Regions from separate parts of the Mediterraneibacter gnavus ATCC 29149 genome, predicted to be linked through region 2. Evidence: predicted binding sites of a transcription regulator. Region 2 holds the regulator's gene; each other region holds the start of a gene.
The links. Region 2 encodes Rex, which represses fermentation and respiration genes when NADH is low (regulators of the CRP and FNR family bind a similar motif). Its sites were predicted from a motif close to ATTGTTAANTANTTAACAAT; they were not measured.

Region 1: the regulator Rex is predicted to act here: its motif matches at 2,774-2,793, upstream of adhE (bifunctional acetaldehyde-CoA/alcohol dehydrogenase).
Region 3: the regulator Rex is predicted to act here: its motif matches at 3,738-3,757, upstream of gap (type I glyceraldehyde-3-phosphate dehydrogenase).

Annotation. Positions count from the first base shown of each region.
Region 1 covers NZ_CP043051.1:554,371-562,322, reverse strand. Annotated here, with positions in the region: gene FXV78_RS02795 (DNA-directed RNA polymerase subunit alpha) at 1-418, shown strand, start outside; gene FXV78_RS02790 (bL17 family ribosomal protein) at 522-1,052, shown strand; gene FXV78_RS02785 (L,D-transpeptidase family protein) at 1,245-2,699, shown strand; gene adhE (bifunctional acetaldehyde-CoA/alcohol dehydrogenase) at 2,851-5,472, shown strand; gene FXV78_RS02775 (aminoglycoside phosphotransferase family protein) at 5,757-6,512, shown strand; gene FXV78_RS02770 (cell wall hydrolase) at 6,579-7,712, opposite strand; gene FXV78_RS02765 (Cof-type HAD-IIB family hydrolase) at 7,856-7,952, shown strand, end outside.
Region 2 covers NZ_CP043051.1:2,792,574-2,800,525, forward strand. Annotated here, with positions in the region: gene FXV78_RS13820 (GntR family transcriptional regulator) at 1-94, shown strand, start outside; gene FXV78_RS13825 (NADP-dependent isocitrate dehydrogenase) at 108-1,304, shown strand; gene FXV78_RS13830 (RNA polymerase sigma factor) at 1,506-1,997, shown strand; gene FXV78_RS13835 (zf-HC2 domain-containing protein) at 1,990-2,640, shown strand; gene FXV78_RS13840 (ABC-F family ATP-binding cassette domain-containing protein) at 2,673-4,598, opposite strand; gene FXV78_RS13845 (redox-sensing transcriptional repressor Rex) at 4,750-5,394, shown strand; gene FXV78_RS13850 (NAD(P)H-hydrate dehydratase) at 5,483-6,982, shown strand; gene alr (alanine racemase) at 6,985-7,952, shown strand, end outside.
Region 3 covers NZ_CP043051.1:3,427,608-3,435,559, reverse strand. Annotated here, with positions in the region: gene FXV78_RS17140 (RrF2 family transcriptional regulator) at 1-133, shown strand, start outside; gene nifS (cysteine desulfurase NifS) at 151-1,338, shown strand; gene nifU (Fe-S cluster assembly scaffold protein NifU) at 1,356-1,799, shown strand; gene mnmA (tRNA 2-thiouridine(34) synthase MnmA) at 1,801-2,871, shown strand; gene FXV78_RS17120 (histidinol-phosphatase HisJ family protein) at 2,868-3,686, shown strand; gene gap (type I glyceraldehyde-3-phosphate dehydrogenase) at 3,836-4,849, shown strand; gene FXV78_RS17110 (phosphoglycerate kinase) at 4,975-6,168, shown strand; gene tpiA (triose-phosphate isomerase) at 6,341-7,090, shown strand; gene mgtA (magnesium-translocating P-type ATPase) at 7,205-7,952, shown strand, end outside.

The DNA of each region.
Region 1 (7,952 bases), 1.3 Mb from region 2:
TATGACCGTTCAGAATACTCGTGTCGGACAGGTTACAGATTATGACAAACTGACATTAGACGTATGGACAAAGGGAACACTGCTTCCGGATGAGGCAGTCAGCCTTGCAGCAAAAGTTCTCAGTGAACATCTGAAATTATTCATTGACCTTTCTGAAGTTGCTCAGTCAGCTGAAGTCATGATTGAAAAAGAGGATGACGAGAAAGAGAAAGTTCTGGAGATGAGCATTGATGAATTAGAGCTTTCTGTACGTTCATACAACTGTCTGAAGAGAGCCGGCATCAACACAGTAGAAGAACTTACAAACAAGACACCGGAAGACATGATGAAGGTGCGTAACCTTGGACGTAAGTCTCTGGAAGAAGTGCTGGCAAAATTAAAAGAATTAAACCTTGAGTTAAATCAGGGAGAGGAATAAAGAAAATTATCCCGTCAGTAAGCCCGAAGAGCGTGGCGGGAGCATTTGATTTATAAGCCCGAAGATGCAAAACCAAATGTTTATTTAATGGAGGACCATAAAAATGGCAAAATATAGAAAACTCGGCAGAACATCCAGCCAGAGAAAAGCTTTGATCAGAAACCAGGTAACAGCATTACTGAACAATGGTAAAATTGTTACTACAGAAGCAAAAGCAAAAGAGATCCGTAAAGAAGTTGAAAAACTGATCGCTTTAGCTGTAAAAGAAAAAGATAACTTCGAAGAAGTAACTGTAAAAGCTAAAGTTGCTAAAAAAGACGACAAAGGCAGAAGAGTGAAAGAAGTTGTTGACGGTAAAAAAGTAACTGTTTACGAAGAAGTTGAAAAGACAATCAAAAAAGATATGCCAAGCAGACTTCACGCAAGAAGACAGATGCTGAAAGTTCTTTACACAGCAACAGAAGCTCCAAAGAACAACATCAAGAGAAATATGAAAAAAGTTGATTTAGTGGATAAATTATTCACAGAAATCGCTCCAAAATATGCAGACCGCAACGGTGGTTACACAAGAATCGTTAAGATTGGCCAGCGTAAAGGTGATGCAGCTATGGAAGTACTGATCGAGTTAGTTTAATCAGTAATCAAAATAGCAAAAGAGAAGCACTTGAAGATCAGAGATGGTTTTCGAGTGCTTTTTTGATTCATCTAAAATTAAAAAAAATTTAATGATTTTTGCAACACATTTGTAATCTTTTTCGTCTAATATATAGGTGATACTGTATCACGGTATTATTACATAAGAGAATGTAAAAGGGGAACATTTAGGATGGGAAAAGCGAAAAAAACAAAGGCAGTAAAAAGAAGAAAAGTGGGAAAAGACGGTAAAGTAAAGGCTTTGTGGATCACAGGAGGGGTTCTTGCAGTGATCTGTTTGATCTATGTTGCAATCTCTGTGTATTTCATGAGTCACTTTTTCGTGAATACGAAAATTAACGGTAAAAACTTTTCGGGGAAGACAGCAAGTGATGTAGAAAAGTATCTCCAGACAAATATAAAAGATTATAAGCTTACAATTTTGGAAAATGAAGGAAGACAGGATGTGATCAGCGGAAGCGAGATTGGACTGGAATACAGAGCGGGGACAGAAACAGAAAAATTGTTGAAGGATCAGAATGGATTCGCCTGGCCGAAAGCTTTCTTTACGGAGAATTCCAGAAAGGTTTCAGTCAATGTGTCATATAATGAGGAATCCTTGAATCAGCGGATCTCACAGCTTTCATGTCTGCAGACAGAGCAGACACCGGCAGAGAATGCAAAGCCGGAATTTGATGGAAACCAGTATGTCATCAAACCGGAAGTGTATGGAAATGCCGTGGATAAAGAACGTCTTACAGAGCAGGTAAAAGTTCATATCACAGAGTTTCAGCCACAGTTGGATATGGTGGAAACCAAGTGCTATGCGAAACCAAAATATGTAGAGGATTCCAAGGAAGTACAGGAAGCCTGTGATGCAATGAATAAATATGTAAATGCAAGTATCACATATCCGATGAATGAACCAGTCGTAGTAGATAAAGCGCTGATCTCACAGTGGCTACAGGTAGACGGAGAAATGAAGGTTTCTCTCAATACAGAGGCGATGAAGCAGTGGTTTACTGCCTTTGGAGATAAGTATGATACACAGGGAACGACCAGAACCTTTACAACGCCGGCCGGAAAGAGCGCAACTGTGACGGGCGGGACTTATGGATGGTCGATTGATGAGGATACAGAGCTTGTGAATCTGCAGAACAGCATTTTAAACGGGGAAGTAGTCACAAGGGAGCCTGCATATTATGCGGGCGGTACTGCCGCAGCACATTCCGGGCAGGACTGGGGAAATACGTATGCAGAAGTGGATATGAGTGCACAGCATATGTGGTATGTTCAGAATGGACAGGTGGTGCTGGAGACGGATGTTGTGACAGGAGAGCCGATTCCGTCCAAGATTACACCGGAAGGAGTGTATTCCCTGATGTGGAAGCAGCCAAATTCTGTTCTGGTCGGAGATATTAATCCAGATACCGGAGAACCGGCATACAGAACAAAGGTAAAATACTGGATGCAGGTGACGTCAAGCGGAGTCGGTTTTCATGATGCGACCTGGCAGACTGCATTTGGCGGGACATTGTATCAGATTCCGGGAACAGGGTCTCATGGCTGTATCAATATGCCGTTAGATCAGGCGGGGGCGCTCTTCAATATGATCGAACCAGGGACACCGGTAATCTTCCATTGGTGATAAAAAATTAATTTTTTGTGCAAATGTACCAATTGATGTTAAAAAGATAACGTTAAATATTTGTCAAAAGCTATATTGACAATTATTTAACAAGAAAGTATACTAATACCTGTAATTAAGAAACCAAGTCAATTACAGGAGGATTATTGAAATGGCGAAGAAAAAAGAAGAGATGGGAGTACCTGCAATCGTAGACAGCGTAGAAACACTGGAAGCGAAGATGAAAGCAATGCGCGAAGCTCAGAAAGAATTTGCAAAATTCTCTCAGGAGCAGGTTGATAAGATTTTCTATGAAGCAGCAATGGCAGCGAACAAAATGCGTATTCCACTCGCTAAAATGGCAGTTGAAGAGACACAGAGAGGTGTTCTTGAAGATAAAATCATTAAAAATCATTATGCAGCAGAGTACATCTATAATGCATATAAAGATACAAAAACTTGTGGGGTGATCGAAGAAGACACTGCATACGGAATCAAAAAAGTGGCAGAGCCGATTGGACTTGTTGCGGCTGTTATCCCGACAACAAACCCGACATCTACAGCAATCTTTAAAACACTGATCTGCTTGAAAACAAGAAATGCAATTATCATCAGTCCACACCCAAGTGCAAAAGCATGTACGATCGAAGCTGCAAAGGTAGTATTGGATGCAGCCGTAAAAGCCGGAGCACCGGAAGGAATCATCGGATGGATCGATGTTCCATCTCTGGAACTGACAAATCAGGTTATGAGAGATTCTGACATCATCCTGGCTACAGGTGGTCCTGGAATGGTGAAGGCTGCATATTCTTCAGGAAAACCAGCACTTGGTGTTGGACCTGGAAATACACCTGTTATCATTGATGATACAGCAGATATCAAGATGGCAGTAAACTCTATCATCCATTCTAAAACATTTGACAATGGTATGATCTGTGCTTCTGAGCAGTCAGTTACTGTTCTGGATAGCATTTATGAAGAAGTGAAGAAAGAATTCCAGTATCGTGGATGCTACTTCCTGAAAAAAGGCGCTGAGCTTGATAAGGTTCGTAAGACAATTATCATCAATGGTGCATTAAACAGCAAGATTCCTGGAAAATCTGCATATGAGATTGCAAAAATGGCAGGTGTAGATGTTCCTGAGAATACAAAAATCCTGATCGGTGAAGTAGAGTCTGTAGATATTTCAGAAGAATTTGCTCACGAAAAATTATCTCCTGTACTTGCTATGTATAAAGCAAAAACATTTGACGAAGCACTTGCAAAAGCAGAACAGCTTGTAGCAGACGGTGGATATGGACATACATCTGCTCTGTACGTTCATCCGGCACAGACAGAAAAGATTGAAAAACACTATGCAGCAATGAAGACATGCCGTGTTCTGATCAACACTCCTGCAGCTCAGGGTGGTATCGGAGATCTTTACAACTTCAAACTGGCTCCATCTCTTACACTGGGATGTGGTTCATGGGGCGGAAACTCCGTATCAGAAAACGTTGGAGTAAAACACCTGATTAACGTGAAGACAGTTGCAGAGAGGAGAGAGAACATGCTCTGGTTCAGAACACCTGAAAAAGTATACTTCAAGAAAGGCAGCATGCCGGTTGCACTGGATGAACTTGGAACAATCATGCACAAGAAAAAAGCATTCATCGTAACAGACTCATTCCTGTACAAAAACGGATATGTAAAAGGAATCGAAGAGAAACTGGATGCTATGGGAATCCAGCACACATGCTTCTATGAAGTAGCTCCGGACCCGACACTGCAGTGTGCACAGAAAGGTGCAGACATGATGCGTTCTTTCGAGCCTGATACAATTATTGCTCTTGGTGGTGGATCTGCAATGGACGCTGCTAAGATTATGTGGGTAATGTACGAATATCCGGATGCAAACTTTGAAGATATGGCTATGGACTTCATGGATATCCGTAAGAGAGTATACACATTCCCTGAGATGGGTAAAAAAGCATACTTCGTAGCAATCCCGACATCTTCAGGAACAGGTTCTGAGGTAACACCATTTGCGATCATTACAGACGCAGAGACAGGTGTAAAATGGCCGCTGGCTGATTACCAGTTACTTCCGAACATGGCAATCGTTGATGTTGACAACATGATGACACAGCCAAAAGGACTGACAAGTGCATCAGGTATCGACGTTATGACACATGCGATCGAAGCATTTGTATCTATCATGGCTACAGACTACACAGATGGTCTTGCTATGAAAGCAGTGAAGATGGTATTTGAAAACCTTCCATCTGCATATGAGAACGGAGCAAATGATCCGAAAGCACGTGAAGAGATGGCAAACGCTTCTTGTATGGCTGGTATGGCATTCGCAAATGCATTCCTTGGATTGAACCACTCTATGGCTCATAAACTGGGAGCATTCCACCATCTGCCACACGGTGTTGCAAACGCAGTACTTCTGACAGAAGTTATGAGATACAATGCATCTGAGGTTCCAACTAAGATGGGAACATTCTCTCAGTATCAGTATCCACATGCACTTGCAAGATACGCTGAGTTAGGACGTTTTGCAGGATGCACAGGAAAAGATGACAAAGAAGTATTTGAGAACTTCCTTGCAAAACTGGAAGTATTAAAAGAACAGATCGGAATCAAGAAATCCATCAAAGAGTATGGTATCGATGAGAAATACTTCCTTGACACACTGGATGACATGGTAGAGCAGGCATTCAATGACCAGTGTACAGGAGCAAACCCAAGATACCCACTGATGAAAGAGATCAAAGAACTTTACCTGAAATGCTACTATGGAAAATAATTTCCGGTAAGGAAAATAAGAGAGAAGGACATTCCAAACGCCAGAAATGACGGGAGGAGTGTCCTCTTTTTGTGAAAATATAAAAGAAGAAAATCGTTAAAAAAAGTTAAGAAATTAACAATTATATTCAGTAAAAAAATATCGTGAAAAATTGCACAAAGTTAACTTTAGGGGCTTACATTTCAAAAAAGCAGGAGCTATAATAAGGTCAGTAAAAGAAAAACAGATACCACACCGGAAGGATTTACCGGGCGGGATAGAATGTATGACAGGAGGCAATTTTTATGAAACTGGAAGAAAAAAACTTAATCGTAAAACGTTCTTACAAAGAAGTGTACAAATGTGAAGAAGGAATTGTAAAAGTATTTGCAAAAGAGCATCCGAAGTCAGACGTACTGAATGAGGCTTTAAATACTGCCCGTGTTGAAGAAGCAGGACTGGATATCCCGAGTGTAAAAGAAGTGACACAGATCGATGGAAAATGGGCTCTGGTGATCGAGTACAAAGATGGTAAGACAATGGAAGAGATGATGAAGGTCGATCCTACAAATCTGGAGAAATATATGAATGATTTTGTGGATCTGCAGCTGAGTGTTACAAGTAAAAAGGCACCTCTTTTAAACAAGATGAAAGATAAATTTGCCCGGCAGATCAATGGATTAAAAGTCCTGGATGCGACGACAAGATATGAACTGATGACACGACTGGAAAGTATGCCGAAGCATGACAAGATCTGTCACGGAGATTTTAATCCGAGCAACGTGATCGTTGGAAAGAACGGTAAGATGACTGTGATTGACTGGGCTCATGTGACACAGGGAAATGCAAGTGCGGATGCAGCTATGACCTATCTTTTGTTTGCACTGGAAAGTCAGGAAAAAGCAGATCTGTACCTGAAGATTTTCTGTAAGAAGAGTGATACAGCAATGCAGTATGTACAGCAGTGGCTTCCGATCGTCGCAGCAGCACAGCTTTCCAAGGAAAATGCGCTTGAGAAAGATTTCCTGATGAGATGGATTGATGTTATGGATTACCAATAGAAAAGAGGCTGAAGATCGGTATTAACAAACCGATTTTCAGCCTTCTTTTTATGTACGTATAAATTTCTACCAGCTCTGGAAGAAAAGATTCCCGCCGACATTGACTCCCGGACGATCGGTAGCACCTGCATACAGGAAGTAGTAGCAGTCAATGACAGAAGAAAGTCTTGCTCCGTTGACTGCGTCCTGGGTAACCTGAAGTGCCAGGCTGGACGGACCGGAATTCAGAACAGAATCAAGTCTTCCGCTCCAGACCGGTTCAAACTGTCCGGTTGCATAGATGACACCGTGAATTGAATTCGGGAAAAGCGGACTTTCCACACGATTCATGATCACGGTCGCTACAGCCAGCATGGAATTATAATCATGTATGGCCTCGCAGTCCAATAAAGCGGCAAAGGTAGTGAGCTCATCATGGGTTGCATCAGAGCCTCCTCCCTGAATGATATCTCCGCCGGAATCCGGTGTAGTCGGAGGTGTCGGAGTCACTGTTGAGTTACCGTCACCGGATGAAGGCTTGTCCGATTTCTGCTGCTGTTGCTGCTGAAGTTCCTGCTGTCTTTTTGCTTCCAGTTCTGCAGCTTCCTGTGCTCTAAGTGCTGCAAGCTGTGCCTGAAATGTAGCCAGATCAGTAGAAGTAGCAGCGGCTTTCGCTTCGAGATCAGACTGCTTCTTATCCAGACTTGTCTGGAGTGAGACCAGAGAATCCTGCTGTGCCTGAAGAGTCTTTTCCTCTTCTGCGATTTGATTTTTCGTCTCCTGCAGTTCAGTGAGCATCTTGCGGTCATAGTCGCTGATGTTCTGGATAAAATCTGCTTTGTTCAGAAAGTCAGTCATATCCTCTGCAGAAAAGAGCATTTCCAGAAGTGATGCGCTTCCGGTCTCGTACATATACTTAATACGTGTCTTCATGTCATTATACTGTTGAGCTTCTTTTGCCTGTGCGTCGGCTAAGGAATCTTTTGTCCTTTGAATCTCGCCATTCGTAATCTCAACCTGCATCTCAGTCGTAGATATCTGATCGCTGATGGCGACAAGTTCCTGATTGATACCGGCCAGCTGGCCTGCCAGATCAGAAGTTTTGCTTTCGAGGCTTTGGGTGCTTTCCTCTGCGGAAACAGGGAGAACAGAAAAAGCCATTGCGAGGGAGCAAATAAGTGCAGTACCTGTTTGCAGCCTGCGTTTTAAGCCTGATTTCATAACTTTAATTCCTTTCTATAAAAAAGTCTGTTTCGCTATTATACTATAAATTGCGAAATAACGCAAATTTTGATAAAATAAGTTACAAAACTTTAAGAAAGAGGTTACTGTGAGCAGTAACAGAAAGATGAGGAGTAGGCTTCATGAAAAAGATAAAAATGATAGGACTGGATTTGGACGGGACTTTGCTCAATTCAAAAAAAGAGGTAACTGATCATACAAAGAGTGTACTGGAGGAGG
Region 2 (7,952 bases):
AGACAACGATGCAGATCTGGCAGAGCAGCTTGCAAACGAACACATCCTGCATGTGATGCAGAATTTGAAAAAACAGGGATACGAAGAAATTTAGGAGGATACGGAACATGGAAAAAATTAAGATGACCACACCAATCGTGGAAATGGACGGGGACGAGATGACAAGAATTCTCTGGAAGATGATCAAAGAAGATCTTCTGGAGCCATACATTGACCTGAATACAGAATATTATGATCTGGGGCTGGAGCACCGCAATGAGACGAACGATCAGGTGACAGTAGATTCTGCAAATGCGACGAAAAAATATAAAGTGGCAGTCAAATGTGCGACGATCACTCCAAATGCGGCGCGTATGGAAGAGTATGATCTCAAAGAGATGTGGAAGAGTCCAAATGGTACGATCCGCGCTATTTTAGACGGAACAGTTTTCCGTGCTCCGATTGTTGTAAAAGGAATTGAGCCTTGTGTAAAAAGCTGGAAGAAGCCAATTACGATCGCAAGACATGCATATGGGGATGTGTATAAAGGATCCGAGATGAAGATTCCGGGTGTTGGAAAAGTGGAGCTGGTCTACACAGCAGAAGACGGAACGCAGACAAGAGAGCTGGTTCATGAGTTTACAGGCGCAGGAATCGTACAGGGAATGCATAATGTCAATGAGTCGATTGAAAGTTTTGCAAGAAGCTGTTTCAATTATGCACTGGACACAAAACAGGATCTCTGGTTTGCAACAAAGGATACAATTTCCAAGAAATATGACCATACATTTAAAGATATTTTCCAGGAAATCTACGATGCAGAATATGATGAGAAGTTTAAAGCAGCGGGAATCGAATATTTCTATACATTGATTGATGATGCCGTAGCGCGTGTGATGAAATCAGAGGGCGGATTTATCTGGGCATGTAAGAACTATGACGGTGATGTGATGAGCGACATGGTGTCTTCAGCATTTGGTTCTCTTGCAATGATGACATCGGTATTGGTTTCTCCGGAAGGGTATTATGAGTATGAAGCGGCACATGGTACGGTACAGCGTCATTATTACAAGCACTTAAAAGGGGAAGAGACTTCTACAAACTCTGTGGCAACGATCTTTGCATGGTCCGGAGCGCTGAGAAAACGCGGAGAGCTGGATGGAAACAAAGAATTGATGGAGTTTGCTGACAGACTGGAAAAAGCTACGATCGATACGATTGAGGCAGGAGAGATGACAAAAGATCTGGCACTGATCACAACAATTGAGAATCCGACAGTCTTAAACAGTGAAGGATTTATCAAAGCAATCGCGAAGAGATTGTAAAAGAAAATAGAAAAGTGGGGTGAAAAATCTTACATCGGATTTTTCACCCCGTTTTTTATACCCCGGGTGAGAGAATGATCACGAGATAAAACAGGGCAAAAAAACAATTTTGTAAAGTATGTATTTTTTTATATAATAAAATGAAAAGATTTGTAACGTTTTAGAATGTGAGCAGTTATTAAGGTGAAAGGAGGGGGAGATGTGGAGTTCGAAAAAATATATCAGCTGTATTTTCGGGAAGTTTTTCTATATGTTCGCAGCCTGACGCCGGATGAAGTGACAGCAGAAGAAATTGCGCAGGAGACGTTTGTAAAAGCATTAAAATCTCTGAATCAATTTGACGGGAGAAAGGATATCAGAGCCTGGCTTTTTACAATTGCGAAGAATACATATTTTAGCTACTGCAGACGAAAAAAGCATGATGCAGATTGGACAGAGTATGAAAACATAGTAGATGTAGGAGTTCATTTTGCAGAAAATCTGGTGAATGAAGAAAAGGCATTTTTGATTCACAAGTTCCTTCACAATATGGAAGAACCATATAAAGAAGTGTTTAATTTGCGGGTGTTTGGAGAACTTTCTTATGAAAAAATCGGAACATTATTTCAAAAAAGTTCCGGCTGGGTGAGAGTTACTTTTTATAGAGCGAAAAAGAAAATTGAAGAGTATATGGAGGAGCAGGGATATGAGTAAAATCAGTTGTAATGTAATACAGGATATCATGCCGCTGTATGTAGATGAAATTGTGAGTGAGGATACAAAGAAGCTGGTAGAAGAACATTTGAAGGAATGTGAAGACTGCAGAAAAGAAATGGAAAAAATGCGGGCAAAAATAATATTGCCGAATAAGAAAAAAATCAATCAGGCAGAAAAAGAACTGTTTCAGAAATTAAAACACAGATTGATCAACCGTAGGATCGCAGCAGCAATACTTGGGGCGATTCTTGTGTGCGCCCTTCTGGCAGGAGTTTATACAATTCTGGTGCTTCCGAAAGAGCCGATCCCGTTTGATCCACAGAAAATGGAAGTGGAAATAGTCGGAGAGGATGCCTATTTATCCTATGCAGGAAGTGATTCGGCAGGCTCTGTTTTTTGTAACCCTGTAACAGTGGGAGAGGGAGCAGAAAAAAGGGAAATTGCAATGGTTTATTTAAATCGAAACCTGTGGTCCACATATATACAACCTCATTTGCAAGAGCAGAACGAAGATGAGATGATCTATCTCGGAAAAGCTGCGGATATGGATATCATATACTATGGAAAGTTTGATGTGGAAAATTTTTATGAAAAAATACCGGAGATATTAAAAGAAATGACTCCTATCTGGAAGAAGTGATATTAGAAAATGAAATGGAAAGGACTCGCAGATTATTCTGCGAGTTCTTCCCATTTTTCGTACAGTTCTTCCAGTTCGGTATTGTTTGCATCTTTTTCCAATGCAAGTTCCTGACATTTGACAGAATTGGAATAGACTTCTTCCTGCGTCATCAGCTCGTCGATTTCCACATTTCGTTCTTCCAGAACAGCAATTCGGTCTTCCGTCTTTTTCAGTTCATTTTTTCGTTTTCGTTCTTTTGCCTGCAGTTCCTTTTGTTCCTGCCAGCTTAGTTTGGAGTCTGAAGGTGTCGATTCGGTGGTATTTTGAGGAACTGTCTGATCAGCAGCCGGGGTGGCGTATGCGGCGGTCAGTTCTTCTTTTTTCTCCAGATAGTAATCATAGTTTCCGATATAATTGACAAAAGTCTGGTTGACCAGTTCCAGAATCCGGGTGGCAGTCTGGTTGATAAAGTACCGGTCATGGGATACGTACAGAACCGTGCCGGTATATTCGTTGAGTGCCTGCTCCAGAATTTCTTTGGAAGTAATATCCAGGTGGTTGGTCGGCTCGTCAAGAATCAGAAAATTGGCTTCTGAAAGCATCAGTTTTGCAAGAGAGACACGTCCTTTTTCTCCACCGCTTAAATCCCGGATCAGCTTGTAGACATCGTCTCCGGTAAACTGAAATGCTGCAAGAGTGTTTCGGATCTGCGTATTGGTGAGTGTCGGATAATCGTCGGAAATCTCGTCGAAAATAGTTTTTTCATTGTGCAGCACATGATGTTCCTGATCGTAGTATCCGATCTGAACTTTAGAACCCAGTGTAAAACTTCCGGAATCCGGTTCTACGACCTGATTGAGTATTTTCAAGAGTGTTGTTTTTCCGGTTCCATTGTCTCCGATGATCGCTACGTGCTCTCCGCGCTTGATTTCAAAGCTGATATCATGGAATAACACCTGACTGTCAAAACGTTTCCCGAGGGATTCGATACTTAAAACGTCATTTCCACTGACTTCGGAAGGTTCCAGTGTAAAGTGCATCTCTCTTGCCGCTTCTGCGGGTCTTTCGACAGGTGTGATTTTGGAGAGCATTTTTTCCCTGCTTTCCGCGCGTTTGATTGATTTTTCACGGTTGAAAGAGCGCAGTTTTTCAATGACTGCTTCCTGATGCTTGATTTCACGCTGCTGGTTTAAATATTCTTTGAGCTGCGCATCCCGGATCATCTGTTTTTTCTGTGCATAGTCTTTGTAATTGCCGGTATACATGCGTACAGAGCCGTTTTCAATCTCGATGACCTTTGTCACAACGCGGTTTAAGAAAAACCGGTCATGGGAAACAATCAGAACTGCACCCGGATAGTTCAGAAGATACGTCTCCAGCCAGCTGATGGAGTTCAGATCCAGGTGGTTGGTCGGTTCGTCCAACAACAGGATATCTGGTTTTGTGAGCAAAAGTTTTCCGAGAGATACCCTGGTTTTCTGACCGCCGGAAAGGGTGTCTGTGGGTTTTGAGAATTCTTCTTCTGTAAAGCCAAGACCTTTTAAAACACCGGTGATCTCACTTTCGTAGGCGTAACCGTTTTTCGATTCAAATTCTGACATCAGCCGGTTGTAAGTGTTTAAACGGTTTGTCAGTTCCTCTCCGGAAAGAGATTTTAACTCCAGTTCGATGGCGCGGATCTGGGCCTCCAGAGCGATAATATCAGATTTTGCAGTTTTTAGTTCTTCATAGATCGTGTTTGTAGTATCCAGATTCTGATGCTGGGCAAGATAGCCAAGCGTCTTTCCTTTTGTCAGAATAACGTCTCCTTCATCCAGAGGCAGTTCTCCTACGATCATTTTGAAGATTGTTGATTTTCCTGCACCGTTGACGCCGACAAGTGCAGCTTTTTCACGGTCTTCTACATGAAAAGAGCCATCCCGGACAATGAGATGGTCGCCGAATGATTTATTTAAATTATGACATGCGAGTATCATGAAATTCCTCCTGTATTTTGACAATAACTGATTATTTCGAATCATCACCATTTCATTATAACGAAAACACGGCAAAATACAATATAAAAGTTTGACTTATCTTTCACAATTCTATATAATAAGAAAAGATTAAAATTGGAGGGTACAATCAGTGGAAGAAAGAAAAATATCCCGTGCAGTTATCAGCAGGCTCCCCAGATATTATAGATACCTTGGAGATTTGATGGAAGATCAGGTGGAGAGGATCTCATCCAACGATCTAAGTAAGAAGATGCATGTCACGGCATCCCAGATTCGACAGGATCTCAATAATTTCGGGGGATTCGGGCAACAGGGATACGGGTATAATGTAAAATATTTATATACGGAGATCGGCAAGATTCTCGGACTGGACAGAAGCCACAATTTCATTATCATAGGTGCAGGTAATCTGGGACAGGCTCTTGCTAATTATGCCTCTTTTGAAAAAGGCGGATTTATTTTAAAAGGACTTTTTGATGTGAATCCCCGGCTTGAAGGAGTTGCCATCCGCGGAATTCCGGTACGGATGATGGATGAGCTGCAGGAATTTCTTCAGAACAATGAGATTGAGATTGCAGCACTGACGATTCCAAAATCGAAAGCAAAAGAAGTTGCAGAGTTATTAGTGGACAATGGAATCCAGGCTATCTGGAATTTTGCACATACAGATCTGAATCTGCCAAAAGATGTGATCGTAGAAAGCGTACATCTTTCAGACAGTCTGATGAAGCTGTCATATAATGTCAGTCGTCACCGGGAAGAACAAAACAAGTAAGAATAACTCAGTTCATGTGCAAAGGCGTGTGGTCGGAAAATATCTGGCTGCACGTCCTTTCTTTTCAGGAGCAGAAGGGAGATCGGGTATGAGATATTTACCAGACGGAGCGTGGATGCAGAGAGCGGATGAATATACGATTCAAAAGATCGGGATTCCTTCTCTGGTATTGATGGAGCGGGCAGCTCTGAAAACAGTGGAAGTGATGAAAGAGAAAGGAATCAGTCTGGATCACTGTCTTGTTGTGTGCGGAAGTGGAAATAATGGTGGAGATGGATTCGCCGTTGCAAGACTTCTTTATCTGGAGGGAAAAGATGTGTGTGCGGTTTTTGCAGGGAAAGAAACATCCATGAGTGAAGAATGCAGACAGCAGAGGCAGATCGCATCCAATCTGGGTGTTTCCGTTGTCACAAACATTCCCCCAAAAGAATATACTGTTGTCATAGATGCTGTGTTTGGTGTAGGTTTAAGCAGGACGATCGAGGGGCATTATAAAGATGTGATCGAAGAAATGAACCAGATACATGCAGAGAAAGTGGCAATCGATATTCCGTCAGGAATCAGCTCTTTTGACGGACAGGTGCTGGGAACGGCATTTCATGCGGACTTGACAGTTTCTTTTGCATGTGAGAAACTGGGAACTGTTTTGTTTCCGGGATCCGATTATGCGGGCGAGGTAATCCCTGTGGAAATCGGGATCGGGACAAAACTTTTTGAAGAAAATCCGGAAGTCTGTTACACATTGGAAAAATCGGATCTTTCCAAATTTCTTCCGGATCGGAAAAAGAATTCCCACAAGGGAAGTTATGGAAAGATTCTGATGATCACGGGCAGTAAGGGGATGTCTGGTGCGGCATACTTAAGTGCACGTGCAGCTTATATAAGTGGTGGCGGTCTGGTACAGATCTATACAGAAGAATCGAACCGGACGATTTTGCAGCAGCTCTTACCGGAAGCGATCGTATCCACCTATACAGAATATGAGGAAGAAAAACTGCAAAGTCTTTTGAAGTGGGCAGATGTAATCTGTATCGGATGCGGACTTGGAAAAAGCAGGACCGCCGGGCAGATACTTTCTTATTTGATGAAATATGCAGAGGTCCCATGTGTGATCGATGCAGACGGTTTGAATCTTTTGGCGGATCATATGGAACTTCTTCCAAAAGAAAAAAAGCCATTTGTACTGACACCACATATGAAAGAAATGGCAGGACTTTTGGGGTGTACCATCCCGGAACTTGGGAAAAACAGATTTGCTGCGTTAAAAGAATTTACAGACAGCTATGGTGTTGTTTGTGCACTGAAGGATGCACGTACGCTTGTGGCAGGAAAAGACCGGCAGATGTTTCTGAATACTGCTGGAAACAGTGCGATGGCAAAGGCCGGTTCCGGCGATGTGCTTGCCGGAGTGATCACAGGGCTTCTGGCGCAGCATATGAAAGTGTATGAAGGGACTGTGCTGGGAGTGTATCTTCATGCCTGTGGAGGAGATGCAGCCAGAGAGAGGAGAGGCGCTTACAGCGTTCTGGCAGAAGATCTGACAGAGGGGATCGCAGCTTGTATCAAAAAGACAGAAAAGGGGAGATAATGATGGAAAAACACAGCAGAGTGTATGCAGAGATTGATCTGGATGCAATTTCATATAACATGGAACAGATGAAAAAGAGGGTTGGAGAAGGCGCAAAATTTATTGCCGTAGTGAAAACAGACGGATATGGACATGGTGCGGTTCCGATTGCCTGTATGCTGGATGACGATCCGGATGTATGGGGCTATGCGACTGCGACTCTGGAAGAAGCAGTGGAGCTTCACAGAGCGGGAATTCAAAAACCGACGATGGTGCTGGGATGTGTGTTCCCGGACCAGTATGAAGAAATGATAAAAGAAGAGGTGCGCGCCACAGTATACACACTGGATATGGCACATGAGATTTCGAATCTTGCCCGAAAGTTGGGAAAAACAGCGTATTTTCATATCAAGATCGATACAGGGATGGAACGGCTCGGATTTCCGGCAACAGAGGAGAGCGCAGATCTCATCGGGCAGATTGAAAAACTTCCGAATGTATGCCTGGAAGGAATGTTTACGCATTTTGCAAAAGCAGATGAGCTGGATAAAACATTTTCAGAAGAGCAGTACAGAAAATTTGTATGGATGAGAAATGAGGTTGAAAAGCGGGGGATTTCGATTTCGCAATACCATTGCGATAACAGCGCGGGAATCATTGATTTTCCACAGTGGAAACAAAATCTGGTCCGTGCGGGAATTGCGTTGTACGGACTGTATCCGTCAGAGGAAGTAAAAAAAGAGACTGTGGACTTAAAGCCGGCACTTCGCCTGGTCAGCCACGTCAGCTTTGTGAAAGAAGTAGAGCCGGGAGCTTCCATCAGTTACGGAGGGACTTTTACGGCAGATAAGAAAATGAAAGTGGCTACCATTCCGGTAGGATACGGGGACGGTTATGCGAGAGGCTTATCTAATCGCGGAGAAGTCCTGATCCGTGGGAAAAGAGCACGGATACTGGGACGTGTCTGTATGGATCAGTTTATGGTAGATGT
Region 3 (7,952 bases), 640 kb from region 2:
GCAGCGAATCAATGACAGTATCAATCAGACCGTAGATGAGATGAATTTAAAAGCACTCGTAGAAGTGGGCGAGAATCTCAAGGAGAGCAAGGCCGACCAGACGTGTGTTTCCAATAGAGACTGCAGAAAATAAACAAAAGGAGAAAGAACATGAGCAGACTGATTTATTTAGACAATGCGGCAACAACGAAAACTGCACCGGAAGTAGTAGATGCAATGATTCCGTACTTTACAGAGCACTATGGCAATCCATCCAGTGTGTATAGTTTTGCTTCCGGAAATAAGGAAGTGGTGAGCAGACAAAGAGAGATTATTGCGCAGGCACTTGGCGCACAGGCTAACGAAATCTATTTTACGGCAGGGGGGTCCGAGTCTGACAACTGGGCACTGAAAGCGACTGCCGAAGCGTATGAGAAGAAAGGAAAACATATCATCACGACAAAAATCGAGCACCATGCAATCCTGCATACATGTGAGTATCTGGAAAAACAGCGTGGATTTGAGATCACATATCTAGATGTGGACGAGAACGGTGTCGTAAAGCTTGATGAACTGAAAAAAGCAATTCGTCCGGATACGATCCTTATTTCTGTGATGTTTGCAAATAATGAGATCGGAACGATCCAGCCGATCCGAGAAATTGGAGAGATTGCACAGGAACACAAGATTTTGTTCCATACAGATGCAGTACAGGCATTTGGCCAGATACCGATTGATGTGGATGCCTGTCATATTGATATGCTCAGCGCAAGCGGACATAAGCTCAACGGACCGAAAGGAATCGGATTTTTATATATCCGCAAAGGAGTCAAGATCCGATCCTTTGTACACGGAGGTGCACAGGAGAGAAAGCGCCGTGCCGGAACAGAAAACGTGCCTGGTATTGTTGGAATGGGGGCAGCTGTGGAGCGTGCGATGCGGACAATGGAAACAAGAACCGCAAAAGAGCGAAAACTCAGAGATTACCTGATCGAGCGGATTGAGACAGAAATTCCATACTGCCGCTTAAACGGAGACCGCACGAACCGGCTTCCGAATAATGTAAACTTCAGTTTCCGGTTTATCGAGGGAGAATCTCTTTTGATCATGCTGGATATGAAGGGAATCTGTGCATCCAGTGGTTCTGCCTGCACATCAGGGTCTCTGGATCCGTCGCATGTATTGCTGGCGATCGGACTGCCGCACGAAATCGCACATGGTTCTCTGCGCATGACACTGGGAGAAGAGACGACCAGAGAAGATCTGGATTATACCGTAGATACACTCAAAGAGATCGTGGCAAACTTAAGAAGTATGTCACCATTATATGAAGACTTTATCAAAAAACAGAATGCATAATAAAAAGGAGTATTGATATGTATACAGAAAAAGTAATGGATCACTTCCAAAATCCAAGAAACGTAGGAGAAATTGAGAATGCAAGCGGTGTGGGAACCGTTGGAAATGCCAAATGTGGGGATATTATGAGAATTTATCTGGACATCGATGAGAATCAGATCATTCGGGATGTAAAATTTAAAACATTTGGATGTGGAGCTGCGGTTGCTACAAGCAGTATGGCAACAGAACTGGTCAAAGGAAAAAGTATTTATGAGGCGCTGCAGGTGACGAACAAGGCGGTTATGGAGGCTCTGGACGGACTTCCGCCGGTAAAGGTACACTGTTCTCTTCTTGCAGAAGAGGCAATTCATGCGGCGCTCTGGGATTACGCGGAGAAGCATCATATTAAGATCGAGGGGCTGGAAAAGCCGAAATCTGATATCCACGAAGGCGAGGAAGAGGAAGAAGAGGAATACTAAAATGAGTAAAGTTGTTGTTGGAATGTCCGGAGGGGTGGATTCTTCCGTAGCGGCATACCTTTTAAAAGAGCAGGGGTATGACGTGATCGGAGTGACCATGCAGATCTGGCAGGACGAAGAACAGGCCGCTCAGGAGGAAAACGGAGGCTGCTGCGGACTCAGTGCGGTAGATGATGCAAGAAGAGTGGCAGCTGCACTGGAAATCCCATACTATGTGATGAATTTTAAAAAAGAGTTCAAGGAAAATGTGATCGACTATTTTGTGGAAGAATATCAGAATGGAAGAACGCCCAATCCCTGTATTGCCTGTAACCGGTATGTAAAGTGGGAATCTCTTTTACAAAGAAGTCTCTCGATCGGTGCAGAGTATATTGCGACGGGACATTATGCAAGAGTGGTACAGCTGGAAAACGGAAGATATACTCTTCGGCGCTCTGCTACGCTTGCAAAAGATCAGACTTATGCATTGTATAATCTGACACAGGAACAGCTGAAAAGGACTTTGATGCCGGTGGGGAAATACACAAAAGACGAGGTACGTGCCATTGCAGAAAAGATCAATCTCAGGATTGCCAACAAACCGGACAGCCAGGATATCTGCTTTGTGCCGGATGGCGACTATGCCGCTTATATTGAAGAAGAGGCAGGGGTGAAAGTTCCGGAAGGAAATTTCGTGCTCACAGACGGTACGGTGCTTGGACGGCATAAAGGGATTACCCATTATACGGTAGGGCAGAGAAAAGGTCTGGGTCTGGCACTTGGATATCCCGCATTTGTTTTGGAGATCCGTCCGGAAACCAATGAAGTTGTGATCGGGACAAAAGAAGAATCCATGACTACACAGCTTCGAGCCAGAAATCTGAATTTTATGGCAGTGGAAGATTTAACCGAGCCTTTACATGTATTTACCAAAATACGCTATAACCACAAAGGCGCCTGGTGTACAATAGAGAAGACGGGAGAGGATGAAGTACTGTGTACCTTTGATGAACCACAAAGAGCGGTCACTCCCGGACAGGCTGTTGTATTTTATGATGGAGAGTATGTGCTCGGCGGAGGAACGATTCAATGATAACAAGTGATTCTCATATGCATACAAGATTTTCCACGGACAGTGATGCAGATATCCGGGATATGATCGAGAGTGCGCTCAAAAAAGGATTGCAGTCCATTTGTATTACCGATCATATTGACAAAGATTATCCGTTTCATGAAGATACCGGTGCAGAGGCATTTCTGGTGGATCTGGATGAGTATTTTCCGAAGCTGGCAGAGTGGAAAGAGGCATATGCGGAGAAAATTCAGATCCGGAGAGGGATTGAGCTGGGGCTGCAGCCTCATCTTGCGGGATTTTATGAAGAACTGACGAATCAGTATCCGTTTGATTTTGTGATCGGTTCAGTTCATGTGGTGCATGGGATGGATCCCTATTACGGAGAGATTTTTGAGGGACGGTCTGATGAAGAAGTTTACAAAGAGACTTTTCTGGCTACCCTGGAAAATCTGGATGCAGTCAGCAGTTTTGATGTGCTGGGTCATCTGGATTATGTGGTACGTTATGGAAAGTGTCAGGCCAGGCAGTATTCTTACAAAAAATATGCACAGGAGATTGATGAAATCCTGAAAAAAGTGATTGCAATGGGAAAAGGAATCGAGCTGAATACGGCCGGATGGAAATACGGCCTTGCATTCTGCCACCCCCATCCGGAAATTCTCTGCCGGTATAAAGAACTGGGCGGGGAAATCATCACAGTAGGATCTGATGCGCATAAGCCCGAGCATGTGGCTTATGATTTTCAGAAAGCAGCAGACGTTTTGAAGGCGTGCGGCTTTAAATATTATACAGAATTTCAGGACAGAAAACCTATTTTTAAACAACTTCTATAAAAATATATTTTAGGGTTGAATTTTTGTTTTCATTTTAGTACAATAACCGTAGTTGATGAATCTTTAACAAAGTAATTACTTGGTTGGAGATTTACAATAAACAGCTGCAAAGCAGCAACAATTTTTTTAAACTTTAGGAGGAATTAATCATGGCAGTAAAAGTAGCGATTAATGGATTTGGACGTATTGGACGTCTCGCATTCAGACAGATGTTCGGAGCAGAAGGATATGAAGTAGTTGCAATCAACGACTTAACATCTCCAAAAATGTTAGCACACCTGTTGAAATATGACTCTACACAGGGAAAATATGAACTGGCTGACAAAGTAGAAGCTGGTGAAGATTCTATCACAGTAGACGGAAAAGAAATCAAAATCTATGCAAAAGCTGACGCTAAAGAACTTCCATGGGGAGAAATCGGCGTAGACGTAGTTCTGGAGTGTACAGGATTCTACACATCTAAAGCAAAAGCTCAGGCACACATCGATGCAGGTGCTAAGAAAGTAGTTATCTCTGCTCCAGCAGGAAACGATCTTCCAACAATCGTATACAATGTAAACCACGAGCAGCTGACAAAAGATGATCACATCATTTCTGCAGCTTCTTGTACAACAAACTGCTTGGCTCCAATGGCAAAAGCTCTGAACGACCTTGCAGCAGTTAAATCTGGTATCATGTGCACAATCCACGCTTACACAGGAGATCAGATGACACTTGACGGACCACAGAGAAAAGGTGACTTAAGAAGATCTCGTGCAGCAGCTTGCAACATCGTTCCAAACAGCACAGGTGCAGCAAAAGCAATCGGTCTGGTTATCCCAGAACTGAACGGAAAACTCATCGGATCTGCTCAGCGTGTTCCAACACCAACAGGATCTACAACAATCCTTACAGCAGTAGTTGAAGGAAACGTAACAGTTGATCAGATCAACGAAGCTATGAAAGCAGCATCTAACGAATCTTTCGGATACAACACAGATGAGATCGTATCCAGCGATATCGTAGGAATGAGATTTGGATCTTTATTCGATGCTACACAGACAATGGCTCTTCCATTAGACAATGGAACAACAGAAGTACAGGTTGTTTCTTGGTATGACAACGAAAACTCTTACACAAGCCAGATGGTAAGAACAATCAAACACTTCGGAACATTACTGTAAGTCGAAATATAGAAAAATTTAATCAGTTAGATTATATTTTTGAAAAATAGGCTCACAAAGGGTCCGGTCTTATTTGGACCGGACCTTTTTGTCTGACAGAAAATAAACACAGGGAGGCAATCAAAATGCTTAACAAAAAATCAGTAGATGATATCAATGTAAAAGGAAAAAGAGTGCTTGTAAGATGTGACTTTAACGTGCCGTTGATCGATGGTAAGATCACAGACGAAAACCGTCTGGTAGCAGCTCTTCCAACAATTAAAAAATTAGTTGCAGACGGAGGAAAAGTAATCCTTTGCTCACACCTTGGAAAACCGAAGGGAGAGCCAAAACCGGAATTATCTCTTGCACCGGTAGCAGTAAGATTGTCAGAACTTCTCGGACAGGAAGTAAAATTTGCAGCAGATGCTGAAGTAGTAGGCGAGAATGCAAAAGCAGCAGTGGCAGCAATGAACGATGGAGATATCGTACTTCTTGAGAATACACGTTACAGAGCAGAAGAGACAAAGAACGGAGAAGCATTCTCCAAAGAACTGGCTTCTTTATGTGATGTGTTCGTAAACGATGCATTCGGAACAGCTCACAGAGCACACTGCTCTAACGTTGGTGTGACACAGTTCGTAGACACAGCAGTTGTCGGATACTTAATGCAGAAAGAAATCGACTTCCTTGGAAACGCAGTAGAAAATCCGGAGAGACCATTCGTTGCAATCCTTGGAGGATCTAAAGTTTCCAGCAAGATTTCTGTAATCAACAACCTGCTTGAAAAAGTAGATACACTGATCATCGGTGGTGGAATGTGCTTCACATTTACAAAAGCTCAGGGTGGAAATGTCGGAAAATCTCTTCTGGAAGAAGATTACTTACAGTACGCACTGGATATGATTGAAAAAGCAAAAGAAAAAGGTGTAAAATTACTCCTTCCTGTAGATGCTGTTGCAGCAGATGAATTCTCTAATGATGCAAACATCAAGGTTGTTCCTCAGAATGAAATCCCAGAAGGATGGATGGGGCTGGATATCGGACCTGAGACAGCAAAATTATATGCTGAAGCAGTAAAATCTGCAAAAACAGTTGTATGGAACGGACCAATGGGATGTTTCGAAATGCCAAACTTTGCAAACGGAACAGAAACAGTTGCAAAAGCACTTTCTGAGACAGATGCTGTGACAATCATCGGTGGTGGAGATTCCGCAGCAGCTGTAAACCAGTTAGGATACGGAGACAAGATGACACACATCTCTACAGGTGGTGGAGCATCTCTGGAATTCCTTGAAGGAAAAGAACTCCCGGGAGTAGCAGCAGCTAACGATAAGTAAAAAGCTTAGCGTTTACTTAGTTCTCCGCACTTGGCGAGGTATTTTCGAGCCTAGTAAGGAGAACATCCCGTAAAGGAAGCTTAGCGAAAACAAGCAAAGCTTAGTGAAAACAAGCCGCAGGCGCAGTTTGGAATAAACAGTGTACATAACAGTACAGGAAAGAGTGAAGAGTATGTCAAGAAAGAAAATTATCGCAGGAAACTGGAAAATGAACAAAACTCCAAGCGAAGCAGTTGCATTAGTAGAAGAGTTAAAACCACTGGTAGCAAATGAAGAAGTAGATGTTGTATTCTGTGTACCGGCTATCGATATCGTACCGGTTGTAGAAGCCGTAAAAGGAACAAACATCCAGGTTGGAGCAGAAAACATGTACTTCGAAGAGAGCGGAGCTTACACAGGAGAGATCTCTCCGGCTATGCTCGTAGATGCAGGAGTAAAATACGTTGTACTTGGACATTCTGAGAGAAGAGATTACTTCGGTGAGACAAACGAAGATGTCAACAAAAAAGTCCTGAAAGCATTTGAGCACGGTATTACACCGATCATGTGCTGTGGAGAGACTCTGGAGCAGAGAGAACAGGGCGTAACAATGGATTTCATTCGCCAGCAGGTAAAAGTTGGATTCCAGAATGTAACAGCTGATCAGGCAAAAACTGCAGTGATCGCTTATGAGCCAATCTGGGCAATCGGAACAGGAAAAACAGCTACAACAGAGCAGGCTCAGGAAGTTTGCAAAGGAATCCGTGAGTGCATCGCTGAAGTTTATGATGAAGCTACAGCAGAAGCAATTCGCATTCAGTACGGCGGATCTGTAAACGCTGCAACAGCTCCTGAATTATTTGCACAGCCGGATATTGATGGAGGACTCGTAGGTGGAGCTTCTCTTAAAGCTGATTTCGGACAGATTGTCAACTACAAATAGAAATCGCATTTGCCGATCATTTACAAATTAAGGTGTGGGCATGACCTTTTGGTTGCGCCTGCACCTCTTTCATTTCCCGTTCGAGAGAGTAAATTTTGAGGAGGTACAAATTTCATGAATCAGAAAGAAGCGGTTCACGAACGATTAAAAGAATATGCGTGTGTCGCACCTGATCAGATGATGCAGAAGCTTCAGATCAATGCAGAGGGGATTACGCAGGAAGAGGCAATCATCCGGCGACAGAAATATGGAAATAATGCGCCGTCTGCAAAGAATAAGGATACGATGTTTTATTGTATTCGAAGAGCTTTTGTGAATCCATTTTCTACGATCCTGTTTTTCCTTGGTTTAATCTCTTTGGTAACAGATGTATTTTTGTCCAGTGATTATCAGAAGAATCTGACAGCGGTCCTGATCATTTTTTCCATGCTGATTCTCAGTGGAATTGTCCGGCTGACTCAGGAGCTGCATTCTAAACGAGTTGCAGATGAACTGTTTCAGTTGGTGCATACAACGGTTCAGGTACTCAGAGATGGACAATGGGTGGAGTTATCTTCTTCTGAATTGGTAGTTGGCGATCAGATCCGCTTAGAGGCAGGCGACAGGGTTCCGGCAGATTTGCGGTTAACAGGCGCGACGGATTTGTTTGTTTCGCAATCAGTGATCACCGGTGAAAGTGCCATACTCGAAAAATTTCCGGAGGCTTTGCCCAAAGAACCGCAGAAACTGACAGATTACAGCAATATACTGTTCGGAGGCACGACAGTTGCAGGAGGAACGGGAACTGGGATTGTCCTGACAGTTGGTCAGGAGACAGTTTACGGTGGTCTGACTCCGTCTGTGGAGGCACGCAAGCAGAGAT